DNA from 3 places in the Allobosea sp. F3-2 genome. Region 2 is predicted to be linked to each of the others. Evidence: predicted binding sites of a transcription regulator. Region 2 holds the regulator's gene; each other region holds the start of a gene.
The links. Region 2 encodes PhoB, which activates phosphate uptake and scavenging genes when phosphate is short. Its sites were predicted from a motif close to TGTCATNNANCTGTCAT; they were not measured.
Positions count from the first base shown of each region.

Region 1: the regulator PhoB is predicted to act here: its motif matches at 3,156-3,172, upstream of ugpB (sn-glycerol-3-phosphate ABC transporter substrate-binding protein UgpB).
Region 3: the regulator PhoB is predicted to act here: its motif matches at 1,517-1,533, upstream of phnC (phosphonate ABC transporter ATP-binding protein).

Region 1 is NZ_CP042331.1:4,138,764-4,143,939, reverse strand. It holds gene nth (endonuclease III) at 1-5, opposite strand, end outside; gene FQV39_RS19030 (DUF2244 domain-containing protein) at 26-553, shown strand; gene FQV39_RS19025 (methylated-DNA--[protein]-cysteine S-methyltransferase) at 753-1,649, shown strand; gene FQV39_RS19020 (fumarylacetoacetate hydrolase family protein) at 1,869-3,047, opposite strand; gene ugpB (sn-glycerol-3-phosphate ABC transporter substrate-binding protein UgpB) at 3,246-4,571, shown strand; gene ugpA (sn-glycerol-3-phosphate ABC transporter permease UgpA) at 4,645-5,176, shown strand, end outside.
Region 2 is NZ_CP042331.1:5,485,996-5,491,171, reverse strand. It holds gene argH (argininosuccinate lyase) at 1-436, opposite strand, end outside; gene FQV39_RS25400 (LysR family transcriptional regulator) at 532-1,455, shown strand; gene FQV39_RS25395 (SpoIIAA family protein) at 1,510-1,896, shown strand; gene FQV39_RS25390 (DUF3175 domain-containing protein) at 1,913-2,197, shown strand; gene FQV39_RS25385 (hypothetical protein) at 2,243-2,446, opposite strand; gene FQV39_RS25380 (hypothetical protein) at 2,459-2,638, opposite strand; gene phoB (phosphate regulon transcriptional regulator PhoB) at 2,746-3,444, opposite strand; gene phoU (phosphate signaling complex protein PhoU) at 3,710-4,429, opposite strand; gene pstB (phosphate ABC transporter ATP-binding protein PstB) at 4,506-5,176, opposite strand, start outside.
Region 3 is NZ_CP042331.1:3,829,750-3,834,925, reverse strand. It holds gene phnD (phosphonate ABC transporter substrate-binding protein) at 1-521, opposite strand, end outside; gene phnC (phosphonate ABC transporter ATP-binding protein) at 599-1,417, opposite strand; gene FQV39_RS17580 (TetR/AcrR family transcriptional regulator) at 1,572-2,264, opposite strand; gene FQV39_RS17575 (efflux RND transporter periplasmic adaptor subunit) at 2,415-3,494, shown strand; gene FQV39_RS17570 (efflux RND transporter permease subunit) at 3,494-5,176, shown strand, end outside.

The DNA.
Region 1 (5,176 bases), 1.3 Mb from region 2:
TCCATGACGGCGTTATAATGCGGCTATGGACCCCGGCAAGAGCACAGTCAGCGACAGCCCGGACGCGATGACGCGGCCGGTCTTCGACGCGACGATCACGCCGCATCGCTCGCTCGGCCAGAACGGCTTCCGCATCGTGATGACGCTGGTGTCTCTGGCGAGCGTGATCTCCTCGATCCCCTTCGTGGTGCTCGGCGCGTGGCCGGTCGCCGGCTTCTTCGGCCTCGACGTGCTCGCGCTCTTCATCGCCTTCCACGTCAACTTCCGCCACGCCCGCGCTTTCGAGCGCATCGTGGTGACGCCGCTGGAGATCTTCCTGCGCAAGGTCTCGCATCGCGGCCGCGAGGCCATCTGGCGTTTCAATCCGGCCTGGACCCGGCTCGAACGCCAGACCGACGAGGATTATGGCCTGCTCGGCCTCACGCTGGTCTCGCGCGGGCAGAGCGTCGCGGTCGCGACCGCGCTCTCGCCGCAGGAGCGTGCCGGCTTCGCCGATGCGCTGGGAACGGCCCTGGCGCGCGCACGGCGCGGCCCCGATTCCGGCGCACTCTGAGACGGTCAGCCGCAGGAAGCTATAGCAGTGGCAAGCCTGCCCTTGTCAGCTTTCGGGTGGGAACGGCATGGTTGGCGCCCTAGATTCGCATCATGACGACAGATGCGAGGTGATACTCATGAACGCTCATGCTCCGATGAAAACGGCGATGACACCGACGCGCTTTTCCAATGCGGTGCTGGCGCGCGCTGCCGAAGCCATGCCGAGCGAGGCCGATTTCCCCGCCGTGGCGCCGGGCTCGGACTACGACACCGTCCGCCGCATCCTGGCCTTCATCACCCATAACTGGCGCGAGCAGCCGACGATCGAGGCGATCGCGGATGCGGCCGGCGCGACTCCGACCGATGTCCATCATCTCTTCCGGCGCTGGTGCGGCCTCACGCCGAAAGCCTTCCTGCAGGCGATCACGCTCGACCATGCCAAGGGGCTGCTCGCCTCCTCCGCCAGCATCCTCGACACCGCGCTCGAGGTCGGGCTTTCCGGCCCCGGCCGGCTGCACGATCTCTTCGTGACGCATGAGGCGATGTCGCCCGGCGAGTGGAAGCTCGGCGGAGAGGGGCTGAAGCTCTCCTACGGCTTCCATGTCTCTCCCTTCGGCGAGGCGCTCATCGTGGTCACTGATCGTGGCCTTGCCGGGCTCGGCTGGGTTTCGAACAGCGTCGACGGCGGCAAGGTCGTGGGCGGGCGTGCCGAAGCACTGGCCGACATGATGCGGCGCTGGCCCCATGCCGACTATCATTACGATCCGGCTCTGACGGCGCCCTATGCTGGCCGCATCTTCGAGCCCAAGGCCTGGACTCCCGAGACGCCCTTGCGTGTCGTGCTGATCGGCACCGATTTCGAAGTCAGGGTCTGGGAGACGCTGCTCAGGATCCCGGTCGGCTGCGCCACGACCTATGGCGACGTTGCCAACCATATCGGCCGCCCAACAGCGGCGCGCGCGGTCGGCATGGCGGTGGGCAAGAACCCGATCTCCTTCGTGGTGCCTTGCCACCGCGTCATCGGCAAGTCTGGCGCACTCACCGGCTATCACTGGGGCCTGACGCGCAAGCGCGCCATCCTCGGCTGGGAGGCTGGCCAGGCGGCCGCTGGCTGAGCCTCCCGCAGAGTCTGCGGCGCCTTACCGGAACCGCGCCGTCATTCCGGGGCTTCGCGTCAGCGAAGAGCCCGGAACCCATGAACACGACGCTCCAGATAGGGCCGGACCGGTTCGGAGGACTGCTCTTCCTGCTGAGACGGTGTTCATGGGTTCCGGGCTCAGGCCTTCGGCCTGCCCCGGAATGACGGCGCGGTTCCGCCGAAAAGGAAGCAGGCTCTAAAGCAGCCCACGCTTGGCAAGGTGGCGCATCAGATGCGAGGCGCCGAAGGTCCAGGGTTCGCAGGCGTCGGTGCGCTTCATCCGGTTGACGAGGCTGCCGAGCTCGGGCGCTGCGATGGTGACGATGTCCCCGTATTTGTGAGTGAAGCCGCCGCCCGGCGCATCGCGATCCTTGATCGGCGCGAACATGGTGCCGAGGTAGAGCGCTGCTCCGTCCGGATACTGATGATGCGGGCTGATCATCTGGGCGGCGAGATCAGCCGGGTCGCGGCTGATTTTGGCGATCGAGGACGAGCCCTCCAGCGTGAAGCCGTCCTCGCCCTCGACCGTCAAAGTCACGGTCGTCTTGCGGATATGATCGAGCGTGAAACCGGCATCGAAGAAGCGGATGAAGGGGCCGACCGCGGCGGCCGCATTGTTGTCCTTGGCCTTGCCGAGCAGCAGGGCCGAGCGGCCCTCGACATCGCGCAGGTTGACGTCGTTGCCCAGCGTAGCGCCGACGATGCGTCCGTCGGAGGCGACGATCAGGACGATCTCGGGTTCCGGGTTGTTCCAGCTCGAGGCCGGATGCAGGCCGGCATCGGCGCCTGTGCCGACCGTCGACATCGGCGGCGCCTTGGTGAAGATCTCCGCGTCCGGCCCGATGCCGACCTCGAGATACTGGCTCCAGGCGCCCTGCCTGATCAGCACCTCCTTGAGATGCATCGCCTCGGGCGAGCCGGGTTTCAGCTTGGAGAGGTCGTCGCCGATCAGTTTTCCGATTTCGCTCCGGATCGTGGCAGCGGCGGCCGGGTTGCCGCGCGCCTTCTCCTCGATGACGCGCTCCAGCATCGAGACCGCGAAGGTGACGCCGGCCGCCTTCACCGCCTGAAGGTCTAGCGGCGACAGCAGCCAGGGGCGCTTCGGATCGCGGCCGTCCACGGGCGTGTTGGCCAGAATCTCGGCAAGCGGGCCGAGAGCCTCGCCCTTCGCCGCGCGCAGTGCGGCCGCCGGATCGGCGCTCTCGCAGAGGTCGCGGCTGGTCGGGAAAGCGGCGGTAATGTCGATGACCTGGCCGTCGCGCAGCATGACCACCGCCGGGCCGCCGAGATCAGGGCGCCAGACGCGGCCGGCCAGAGCGGCGGCGCCGGCGTCCTGCGGCAGGGTCGTCGAAACGGCGAGGGCGAGGTTTGGCATGATCCGGTCCGGAAACGAAGGCGAGTCAGGATGCGCAGATCAGCCGTTTATGCGTGAATGCGCAAGCCGGCAGCGGCCATATGTGGCTTGCAAAAACTGTCATCGTTTTGTCATTGAACTGTCGCCCGCGCTTCATGCTAGCTTGCGCACCAACGACAAGAACCGCGGCGGGGTCCGCCCGCGGAAGGGAGACAGTCCATGACCATCAAATCGCGCATCCTGATGTCGGTCGCGGCCTTCGCGCTCGCCGGCACCGCCCCCGCTCTCGCGCAGACCGAAATCCAGTGGTGGCACGCCCTGACCGGCGCCAACAACGACGTGGTCGTCAAGCTCGCCGAGGACTTCAACGCCTCGCAGAAGGACTACAAGGTCGTTCCCGTCTACAAGGGCTCCTATCCCGACACGCTGAACGCCGGCATCGCCGCTTTCCGCGCCGGCCAGGCGCCGCATATCCTGCAGGTCTTCGAGGTCGGCACCGGCACGATGATGTCGGCCAAGGGCGCGATCAAGCCGGTCCACGAGGTGATGAAGGAAGCCGGCGAGAAGTTCGACCCGAACGCCTATCTCCCCGCGATCACCGGCTATTATTCGACGGCTAAGGGCGACATGCTCTCGATGCCGTTCAACTCCTCCTCGATGGTGATGTGGTACAACAAGGACGCCTTCAAGAAGGCGGGCCTCGATCCGGCGAAGCCGCCGAAGACCTGGCCCGAGACCTTCGAGGCCGCCAAGAAGCTGAAGGCTGCCGGCTATGACAAGTGCGGCGTCTCGAATGCCTGGGCGACCTGGGCCAATATCGAGCAGTTCGGCGCCTGGCATAACGTGGCGCTCTCGACCAAGGTCAACGGCATGGCTGGCTTCGACGCCGTGCTGAACTTCAACAAGAGCCCGGCCTTCCTCAAGCACTGGACCAATCTGGTCGAGCTGCAGAAGGACAAGACCTACGATTATTCCGGCCGCACCAATAACGGCGAGGGCCGCTTCACCTCGGGCGAGTGCCCGATCTTCCTGACCTCCTCGGGCTTCTTCGGCAACGTCAAGGCGAATGCCAAGTTCGACTGGGGCAACGCGCCGATGCCGTATTATCCGGACGTGCAGGGTGCGCCGCAGAACTCGATCATTGGCGGCGCCTCGCTGTGGGTGATGGGTGGCAAGAAGGCTGACGAGTACAAGGGTGTCGCCAAGTTCTTCACCTTCCTCTCGGATGTCGACCGTCAGGTGAAGCTGCACACCGAGTCGGGCTATCTGCCGATCACCAAGGCGGCTTACGAGAAGGTCAAGGCTTCCGGCTTCTACAAGGACAAGCCCTATCTCGAGACCCCGATCCTGGAGCTGACCAACAAGACCCCGACCGACAACTCGAAGGGCCTGCGCTACGGCAGCCTCGTCCAGATCCGCGACATCTGGTCGGAGGAGCTGGAGGCGGCGCTGAACGGCCAGAAGTCGCCGCAGGCGGCGCTGGACGCGGCGGCCGAGCGCGGCAACCAGATGCTGCGCCAGTTCGAGCGCACCGCCCAGCGCTGATCGATCGCTCTTGCATCCCTAGGGCCATCCCGGACAAATGCGTCCGGGATGGCTGTCTCGTTCAAGGAAGCCGATGCAGAAGAACGCGTACTTCCAGGGGCTGACCATCCCCTTCCTGCTGCTGCTGCCGCAGCTCGCGATCACCGTCGTGTTCTTCTACTGGCCGGCGAGCCAGGCGGTCTGGCAGAGCTTCCTGCTGGAAGACGCCTTCGGCACCTCGACGGAGTTCGTCTGGTTCGAGAACTACCAGACGCTCTTCGCCGATCCCGGTTATCTCAAGGCCTTCATCAACACCGTCATCTTCTCGACCTTCGTCTGCGTGTTCTCGTTGTCGATCGCGCTGCTCTTCGCGGTGATGGCCGACCGGCAGATCCGCGGCGCCGAGGTCTACAAGACGCTGCTGATCTGGCCCTATGCGGTGGCGCCCGCCATCGCCGGCGTGCTCTGGATCTTCATGTTCGATCCCTCGCTCGGCATGCTCGCACGCGGGCTGCAATCGCTCGGCATTCCATGGAATCCGCGGCTCAACGGCAACCACGCCATGCTGCTCGTCATCCTCGCGGCGACCTGGAAGCAGATCAGCTACAACTTCCTGTTCTTCCTCG
Region 2 (5,176 bases):
CCTGATCGGCGATGGCGTCGAGCAGCTCCGCCAGCATTCCCGCCAGCGCGCGCGATTTCGCACGCAGATAGAGCTTGAGGTTGTTGGCGGCCTGGTCGTTGCGCGAGCGCCCGGCCCGCAGCTTGGCGCCGGTCGAGCCGATCCGCTCGGTCAGGATGCGCTCGATGAAGGTATGGACATCCTCGTCCTGCGGCCCCGGTGCGATCCGACCTTCGACCGTGTCCCGCGCGATCGCATCGAGCGCGGTCAGAATGGTGTCGAGTTCCTGCGTCGTCAGCAGTCCCGCGCGTCCGAGTTCGGCGGCGTGCGCCTTGCCGCCCGCGACATCCTGCGGCACCAGCCTGGCGTGCTCGCCGGCCGCGCTCGACAGCTTCATCAGCCGTGGATCCGGCGGCTTGCGGAAGCGTCCGCCCCACAGGCGGGTCGTCTGGTTCATGATGCTTGGTCCTCCCTTAGGGAAGAATGGCCTCTTGACCGAGACGCCAGCAAACGAAACGATCTCCGCCGCGATAGTCCAAAAAGGAATACCCCATGGCCGCCGGCCGGCCTCCCCCGTCATCGACCGCGCTGCGGGCTTTCACCACGGTTGCGAGGTTGGGCTCGACCGCCCGCGCCGCCCTGGTCGTCAACCTGACCCAGAGTGCCGTCTCCAAGCAGATCCTGTCGCTGGAACACCATCTCGGCACCGTGCTGTTCGACCGCAGCCCGCTCGGACTCAAGCTGACCGAAGCCGGCGCGATCTACCTGCCCTATGCCGAAGCGGCGCTGGAGCAGATGGAGCGTGGCGCCAGGCGCCTGGCCGAGCGCGCAGCCATCGCCCGGCCAATCCGGCTGCATATGGTCGCAATCGTCGGCGAGCGCTGGCTGATGGCCCGCTTTCCCGCCTTCGCTGCGGCGCATCCCGGCGTCGACGTCCAGTTCACCAACTATGTCAGCGAGAGCGAGACTGAAGAGCCGGATATCGAGATCGCTCATGGCGTTCCGCCCTGGCCCGGCAAGGAGGCGCACTACCTGTTCGGCCGCGACGTCGCCCTCGTCGCCGCGCCTGGCCTCGTGGAGCGCATGGGCGGCTTTCGTCGCGCCGCCGACATCCAGAAGATGACGCTGCTGCAGCATTTCCAGATGCCGACCTTCTGGGCCGAGTTCACCGAGGCGCACGACCTGCGTGGTGCCGTGCCGGAGCATACCGTACGCTACGGCTATTACTCCGTCATCATCAGCGCCGCCGTCGCGGGTTTGGGCGTCGCGCTGACGCCGCGCTGCTACGTGGCGGACGAGTTGGCCTCGGGCGCGCTCGTCAACCCGCTCGGCCTCGGCTTCACCAGCGCGACGGGCTGCTGGCTCACGCACCCGCTGGGCCAGCCTCATCGCCCCGGCCTCGATGAATTCATCGGCTGGCTGCGCTCCGAGGCATCCCGGTTCGACGCCGCCACCCGTGCTCCCGTGGCGGCCTGATCATCGCAGGAAACTTCAACTCTTGCTCCGCGTTGTCTTGAGCAAGGAGGAGCCATGTTCACCATTCTGCCTGCCCCTGACCATGTCGGCGCCTACCGCCTGTCGCAGACGCTGACCAGCGACGATCTCGATGGGATCGTGGCCGATATCGAGGCGAAGCTCGCACGACACGAGAAAGTCGGCATCCTCGCCGACCTCACCGATTTCACCGATATGACATTGGCTGCCGCCTGGAAGGATGCGCGCTACAGCCTCGGCAAGCTCTGGGAGCTGCAACGCTTCCCGCGCGAGGCGGTGATCACCGACAGGGGCTGGCTCACCGCCTTCGTCGACCTGCTCAACCCCGCGATCCCCTTCGTGACCGTCCGCACATTCAAACCGGAGGAGTACGAAACGGCGCTGACCTGGGCCGGTGACATCGAGGGCGGACCGAATGCCTGACTGACAGGAGGACGCCATGCCCGCCCACAAACACAGGTGGTCGGCCGATATCACCAGCAGGAGCAACGCGCTCGATCTCGAGAAGGCCGTGTTCAAGCAAGGCGATCCGCGACGGATCGCGCGTTCGCTGAAGCGGTCGGCCGAACACAGCCGCCGGCGCAAGTCGAGCCCCTACCGTTCGGCGATGTCGATGCTGACCTTCTACATCAACCGCGCCGGCCGGAAGCTGACGGCCGAACGGCGAAAGACGCTGGAAGCGGCCAAGCATAGCTTGCGCCGCCTCTTCCACCGCGACGGCTGAGGCTCCCTGCCGGAATCCTTCAGGGATCATCCTGAAGAGGGATTCTCACGGAGACCTGCCACCCTTGCGGGCCGGATCGTGCCCATGGTGGCTGTCGCGCTCGCCACCGCCTCCCGAAACGCGAGAGTGCTGCCGTTTTTCATCGTCGGCCGGCGGCTTGCGGATCTCCGGCGGTTTCTTCGCATTCTGATGGGCGGCGCCGGGGCCACCATGCCGGATGGTTTGCGGCGCCTTGGTCGAGGTCGACATTAGGCAGCCTCCTCAACGGTCCTGCTGGAACCCCTGATGGGTCGTGTTGATGCGGGTATTGCCCTGCTGGCCCTGCTGGTCAGGCTGGCTCGGCCGGCGCTCGCCACCCCTGGCGCTACGCACATCCCGCTCCACATGATCCGGCCCGCCCGGGCCCTTGTCGCTTCGACTGGCCGGCGGGATGGGCGGCATCTTGCTCACGGCGACCTCCTCTGGCTCGCGTTGACATTCAGGATCAACGCGAGCGGGGAGGCAAGGTTCACCGCAAGTTGCGAATGAGGGTGCAGCTGGAGCGCCGCTCAGCTGCGCGCGAAAGTCTCGTCGAAGGCGTAGCCGGCGCCGCGCACCGTACGCAGCGGATCCTTGGAGTTGGCGGGCGTGATCGCCTTGCGCAGCCGGCCGACATGGACGTCGACGGTGCGCTCGTCGATATAGACGTCACGGCCCCAGACGGCGTCGAGGAGCTGCGCGCGCGAGTAAACGCGGCCCGGCGCCTGCATCAGGAATTCCAGCAGCCTGAACTCGGTCGGGCCGAGATGCAGTTCGCTGCCGGCGCGGCGGACCCGCCGCGTGGTGCGATCGAGTTCGAGGTCGCCGGCGGCGAGCAGTCCTGCAACATGGCCAGGCTTGGCGCGGCGCAGCAGAGCCTGGATGCGCGCGATCAGTTCCGGCAACGAAAACGGCTTCACCACATAGTCGTCGGCGCCGGTCGCGAGCCCGCGCACGCGCTCGGTCTCCTCGCCGCGTGCGGTCAGCATGATGATCGGCACGCGCTCGGTATCGCGCCGCGAGCGCAGCCGGCGGCAAAGCTCGATGCCGGAGAGGCCCGGCAGCATCCAGTCGAGCAACACGAGATCGGGCGTGTGATCGCGCAGATGCAGTTCGGCATCGTCCCCGCGCGCAACGCTATCCACCGCGAAGCCCTCGGCTTCGAGGTTGTAGCGCAGCAGCAGGGTCAATGGCTCCTCGTCCTCGACGATCAGGATGCGTGCGGCCATGGCGCGGTTCCGATTGGGTTTGTTCTGACGAAGGGCGCAGGGAATCCCTCCCCCTTGTGGGGAGGGGCAGGGGTGGGGGGCGAACGACCGGGCGAGCGCTCACCAGGCGGGACGCCCCCCATCCCCATACCCTTCCCCACATCGAAGTCGGCTGTTGCCGACTTCGACATCAGGAAATGCCCATCTCGGGTAAGCCCGAGATGGGTGGGGAAAGAAGGAGCCTTCCTCGGCCCGCGGCTCACAATCCGCAATCGTCCCCTCCAACCTAGCTGCCCGTGACCGCCTCGACTTCGATATTGGTCGTGTCGAGCTTCGGCCGGTTCACGTCGAGCGAGTCGCCGGTGATGAGATAATGGATCGTCTCGGCGATGTTGGTGGTGTGGTCGCCGATGCGTTCGATGTTCTTGGCGCAGAACAGCAGATGCGTGCAGAAGGTGATGTTGCGCGGATCTTCCATCATGTAGGTCAGGAGTTCGCGGAACAGCGAGGTGTAGAGCGCGTCGATTTCGTCGTCGCGGCGCCAGACCTCGAGCGCCTTTTGCTCGTTGCCGGCGGCATAGGCGTCAAGCACGTCCTTGAGCTGCGCCTGTACGAGGCGGCTGATGTGCTCGAGCCCGACCACCGCGCGATGCGGCGGCTGGAACTGGCCGGCGATGGCGACGGCGCGCTTGGCGATGTTCTTGGCGAGATCGCCGACGCGCTCGATGTCGGCGGCGATGCGGATCGCCGAGATCAGTTCGCGCAGGTCGTTGGCGAGCGGCTGGCGCCGGGCGATGGTCAAAACCGCCTTTTCCTCGACCTCGCGCTGGAGGTTGTCGAGGCGCTGGTCGGCGGTGATGATCTTCTGGGCAAGGCCGGTATCGCGGCGCACCAGCGCCACGGTGGAGTCGCCGAGCATGCGTTCGGCCATGCCGCCCATTTCGGCGAGGCTGCGGCGGATGCCTTCGAGATCGGTGTCGTAGGAACGGACGATGTGGTCGGTCATGGCGTTGTCCTCCGGTGCATCGGCCCGAAAAACGGCAGGCGGTTTTCGGGAAAGCCGATGCAAAACAAAATGTCGCTCAGCCGAACCGGCCGGTGACGTAATCCTGCGTCTGCTTCTTGGCCGGGTTCATGAAGATGGTATTGGTCGGCGCGAATTCGACGACCTCGCCCAGATACATGAAGGCGGTGTACTGCGAGATGCGTGCCGCCTGCTGCATGTTGTGCGTCACGATGGCGATGGTGAAGTCGCTCTTCAGCTGCTCCAGCAGATCCTCGATCTTGCCGGTCGAGATCGGGTCGAGCGCCGAGGTCGGCTCGTCGAACAGAATCACCTCCGGCTTCTGCGCGATGGTGCGCGCGATGCACAGGCGCTGCTGCTGACCGCCGGAGAGGCCCATGCCGGAGCTCTTCAGCTTGTCCTTGACCTCGTCCCACAGCGCGGCGCGGCGCAGCGCGCCCTCGACGCGGTCGTCGAGCTCGGACTTCGGCGGCTTCTCGTAGAGGCGGATGCCGAAGGCGACGTTGTCGTAGATCGACATCGGGAACGGCGTCGGCTTCTGGAACACCATGCCGACGCGCGAGCGCAGCTCGTTCACGTCGACGTCGTTCGAGATGATGTTGCGCCCGTCGAGCATGATCTCGCCGGTGGCCTTCTGCTCCGGATAGAGCGAGTAGATCCGGTTGAAGATGCGCAGCAGGGTCGACTTGCCGCAGCCGGACGGGCCGATCAGCGCCGTGACGTGCCGGT
Region 3 (5,176 bases), 1.7 Mb from region 2:
GAGAAGAAGGTTTCCGGCTCGATCTTCATCTGGTTGAGGACGAAGCGCGGCACGTTGTTGCCCGAGGTCGAGTTCGGGTCGACGAGGCCGAGATTCTTGCCCTTGAGGTCCTCGACCTTCTGATAGGGCGAGTCCTTCTTCACGTAGAAGACCGAGTGATAGCCCTTGGTGCCGTCGAGGTTGGTCTCGATCGCGAAGGCGTCGACCTTGGCGCCGGTCATGCGGGCGCGGGCGAAGGACGCCGGGCCGTACATGCCGATGTGGATGTTACCGGCGCGCTGGCCCTCGATGATCGCGGCGTAGTCATTGGCGATGCGCAGCGTCACCTTGGTGCCGAGCTCCTTCGCGAGATAGTTCACGAAGGGGGTGTAGCGCTCGACGACGCCCGAAGCGTTTTCGGCCGGGATGATCGCGAAGACCAGCTCCGGATACTTCGCCTTCCAGTCCTGGGCGAAAGCCGGGGCGGCAGCGGCGGCGAGGCCGGCGGCGGCGAGCTTGAGGGTATGGCGACGGGTCAGCATTGGGCTTGCTCCTGGTTGCTGTCGTAATGGTCTTCCCGCGGCGACGGCCTCCGGCCGCACCGGCGATCCTTCGCGTGTCAGGCGATCTTCTGGCGGGCGCGCTTGGCTTCGGAGGCGGCGATGGCGTCGAGCGCGTCCAGAGCTTCGGCGCCGGCATCCTTGGCCTCGATGCCGTAGAGCTCGGCGGCGACCTCGCGGGTCAGCGCCTGCGGCACGTCGTCGAACACGACCTTACCGGCCGCCATGCCGATCAGCCGGTCGCAATACTTCGCGGCGATGTCGAGGTCGTGCAGGTTGCACATCACGGTGATGCCGTCCTCGCGGTTGATGCGGAACAGCGCGTCCATGACGACCTGTGTATTGCGCGGGTCAAGCGAGGCGATCGGCTCGTCGGCGAGGATGATGCGCGGCTCCTGGACGAGCGCGCGGGCGATGGCGACGCGCTGCTGCTGGCCGCCGGACAGGGTCTCGGCGCGCTGTGCGAGCAGATGTCCCATATCGAGACGCTCGAGTGCCGCGATGGCGCGGATCTTGTCGTCCTCGGAGAAGCTCTTGACCAGGGTCAGGGCGGCGGAACGGTGGTTCAGGCGCCCGAGCAGCACGTTGGTCAGCACGTCGAGGCGGCCGACGAGGTTGAACTGCTGGAAGATCATCGCCGTATCACGGCGCCAGCGCCTGAGCGACGCCCCCTTCAGCGCGGTGATCTCCTGCTCCTCGCAGACGATCCGGCCCGAGGTCGGCTCCGCCAGCCGGTTGAGCATGCGCAGCAGGGTTGATTTGCCGGCTCCGGACCTGCCGATCACGCCAACCATCTCTCCCTTCGGGATCGACAGCGAGACATTGTCGACAGCATTCCTGTCGCCAAAGCGCTTGGTCAGACCTTCGATACGCAGCATGTGATGGGTTCTCGCGCACGATGCGGGCATGAGCGCAGCCCCGTCCGGCGAAAGCCGAGGGGCAGCGCGTCTCCATGCGACGAGAGCTAGCGGCCGCGGATGACAGCGGCGTGACAGCAGGCCGGGGCGAAGCCGGAGCTGTCGGGAAGCCCGGTCAGAGCGCGTTCAGCAGCGCATCGACGCAGGCGCGGACATAGGCTTTCCGCTGGGTGACCGGCATCGGCTTGATCCCGAGAAGCCCGCGCAATTGATGCAGGCCGCGCAGCATGCCGACGAATTGCTCGGCGAGCCGCTCGGCCTCGTCGAGGCCGACCGGACGGGCGACGCCGTCGCCGACACGCGAGCGTTCGATCAGCAGCGTCACGATGGCATCGCTCATTCGCTTGGCGCCTGCCTCGTAGGCGCCACGGCCGAGTTCGGGAAAGCGCGGCGAGGCGCTCACCACCAGCCGGTGCAGATCGAGGGAGGCGGGGCGCAGCATGAGCTTGAGCATGTCTTCGCCCAGGCGCGTCAGGGCGCTGCGCAGATCAGCGGCAGGCGAAGCTTGCTGCAAAGGCGCAGTCAACGTTTCCGTGAGCTGGGCGCAAATCGCCTTGAAGAGCGCTTCCTTATCGGCGAAATGGCTGTAGATCGTCTGTTTCGAAACACCGGCCCGATGAGCGATCTGGTCGAGGCTCGCGCGCTCGAAGCCCTCCGCGAGGAAGGTCTCGGCGGCCGCGCGGGTGATGGCGTCGTGCTTGTCGGGGCGCGCACGTTCGGCCGATGGGGATTTGGCCGGGCTTGTTTCGGTCTGGTTGGAGTCGAGCAGGCGGGGCTTGGCGCCGTTTCGCCGGAGGGGTTTCGGCACGGGTCTTGCCTCGGCGCCTGCCGGTTCGGTGAGAGGGGTTGCCCGGTGTCGACGGAGGGGGGTGTCAGCCATGCTTCCGACCACTGGGCCTCTTATCAAACTGGACTGTCCAGTCTAAGATAGTCACGCGGTATCGGAGCGTCCAGTCTTATGAAGCGGTTTGTTCTCCTCGTCGTGGTCGCGGCTCTCGCCGGCGGCGGCTATTACGCCTACCGCAACCAGCGCGCCGGCTCGCAGCAGGCCCAGGCCAGCGCCGTTTCGGGGCCGCGTGCCGTACCGGTGGAAGTCGCTGCCGTCGAGTTGATGACCGTCAATGAGGAGGTCGAGGCGCTCGGCACGCTCGCCGCCGATGAATCCGTGGTCATCGCTCCCGAGATCGCCGGCCGCGTCGTCGCTCTCGGCTTCAAGGAGGGTGAGCGCGTCAAGGCCGGGCAGGATCTGGTCAAGCTCGACACCGCCATCCTCGACGCCGAGCTCAAGCAGGCGCTGGCCGATCTCGGCCTGGCGCGCGACACCAATGAGCGGCTGAAGTCGCTGGTGCAGCGCGGCTCGGGCACGCAGGTCGCGGTCGAAGAGTCGACGGCGAAACTCGCGTCCAGCGAGGCCCGCGTGCAGCTCGCCAAGGCCAAGCTCGCGCAATCGACCATCGTCGCGCCGTTCAACGGCGTCGTCGGCCTGCGCTCGGTCGGCGTCGGCGATTACGTCTCGGTCGGAAAGCCGCTGATCGTGCTGACCAGCATCGATCCGATCAAGGTCGATTTCCGGGTGCCCGAAATCTATCTGAGCCGCGTCAAGGTCGGTCAACCCGTCCAGGTGCGCGTCGACGCCGTTCCGGACCGGACCTTCACCGGTCAGATCTTCGCAATCGACCCGGTCGTCGACGTCAACGGCCGCGCGATCCGCCTGCGCGCCAACGTCCCGAACGCCGATCTTGCCCTGAAGCCCGGCCTGTTCGCCCGGCTGTCGATCACGATCGACCGGCGCGAGAACGCTATCGTCGTCCCCGAGATGGCGGTGGTGCCTGATGGTATCGGCAAGATCATCTACGTGGCCGAGAACGGCAAGGCGCGCCGGGTCGCGGTCGAGCTTGGCAAGCGGCTGCCCGGCAAGGTCGAGGTGGTCGGCGGGCTGAAGCCCGGCATGCAGATCATCACCGCTGGTCAGATGCGGCTGCGCGACGGCAGCACCATCTCCGTCAAGGAAAAGCCCGTCCAGACGAGCCAGCTCTGATGAGTCTCTTCGAACTCTTCGTCCGCAGGCCCGTCCTCTCGACGGTGCTGAGCCTGCTGGTGATGCTGATCGGCATCGTCAGCTATGGCCGCCTCACGGTCCGCGAATACCCGAACATCGACGAGCCGATCGTCTCGGTGCAGACGATCTATCGCGGCGCCTCGGCCGAGATTATCGAGACCCAGGTCACGCAGATCCTGGAGAATTCGATCGCCGGCATCGAGGGTATCGAGATCATCTCCTCGGCCAGCCGCCAGGAGCGCAGCCAGATTTCGGTGCGCTTCCGGCCCGACGTCGATCCCGATGTCGCAGCCTCGGATGTGCGCGACCGCGTCAGCCGCGTGCGCGGGCGCATGCCGGAAGAGATCGACGAGCCGATCATCGCCAAGGTCGAGGCGGATTCACAGCCGATCCTCTACCTGTCGCTGACCAGCACGCGGCATAGCCCGCTCGAATTGACCGACTTCGCCGACCGCTTCATCGCCGAGCGCGTCCAGAACATCACCGGCGTCGCCGAGGTTCGCATCCTCGGCCAGCGCCAATATGCGATGCGCATCTGGCTCGATCGCTCGCGCCTGTCCGCCTACAACGTCACGGTCCAGGAGATCGAGGCGGCGGTTCGCGCCCAGAACATCGAGATTCCATCGGGCCGGATCGAGAGCAGCGACCGCGAGTTCACCGTGCTGTCGCAGACCGGTCTGGTCACGCCGGACCAGTTCCGCGAGATCGTGGTGAAGGATGCCGCCGGCTTCCCCATCAAGCTGAAGGACCTGGCGCGCGTCGAGCTCGGCGCGCTCGAGGAGCGCAACGCGGCCTGGTTCAAGGGCTCGCCCTCCGTGACGGTCGGTATCGTCAAGCAGGCGACTGCGAACCCGCTCGACGTCTCGTCCGGCGTGCGTGCGGCCCTGCCGGGCATCATCGAGGATCTGCCCGACGGCATGTCGATCGCGATCTCCTATGACAGCTCGATCTTCATCGACCGTTCGATCAAGGCGGTGTTCCAGACGATCCTCGAGGCGATCGTCCTCGTCGTGCTGATCATCTTCGTCTTCCTGCGCTCGCTCAGGGCGACGCTGATTCCGCTGGTGACGATCCCCGTCTCGCTGATCGGCTCCTTCGCGCTGATGTATGCGTTCGGCTTCACCGTCAACACGCTGACGCTGCTCTCGATGGTGCTCGCCATCGGCCTCGTCGTCGACGACGCCATCGTGGTGCTGGAGAACGTTCACCGCCATATCGAGGACGGCATGGAGCCGAACAAGGCGGCGATCCGTGGCATCAACGAGATCGCCTTCGCGGTGGTGGCGATGACGCTGACGCTGGTCGCGGTCTATGCGCCGATGGCGTTCTCGACCGGCCGCACCGGCAAGCTCTTCATCGAGTTCGCGCTCACGCTCGCCGGCGCGGTCTTGGTCTCCGGTTTCGTCGCGCTGACGCTGACGCCGATGATGTGCGCCAAGCTCCTGCGCCACCATGACAAGCATAGCTGGCTGTACAACGTGCTGGAGCGTGGCTTCGAGGGGCTGTCGCGAGGCTACAAGGCTTCGCTGCGTGCGGCGCTCACCGTGCGCCCGCTCATCGTCCTGCTCGCGGTTGGCGTCGCCGGCGGCGGCTATTACTTCTTCACGCATCTGCGCTCGGAGCTGGCGCCGGTCGAGGATCGCGGCACGATCAACGTGATC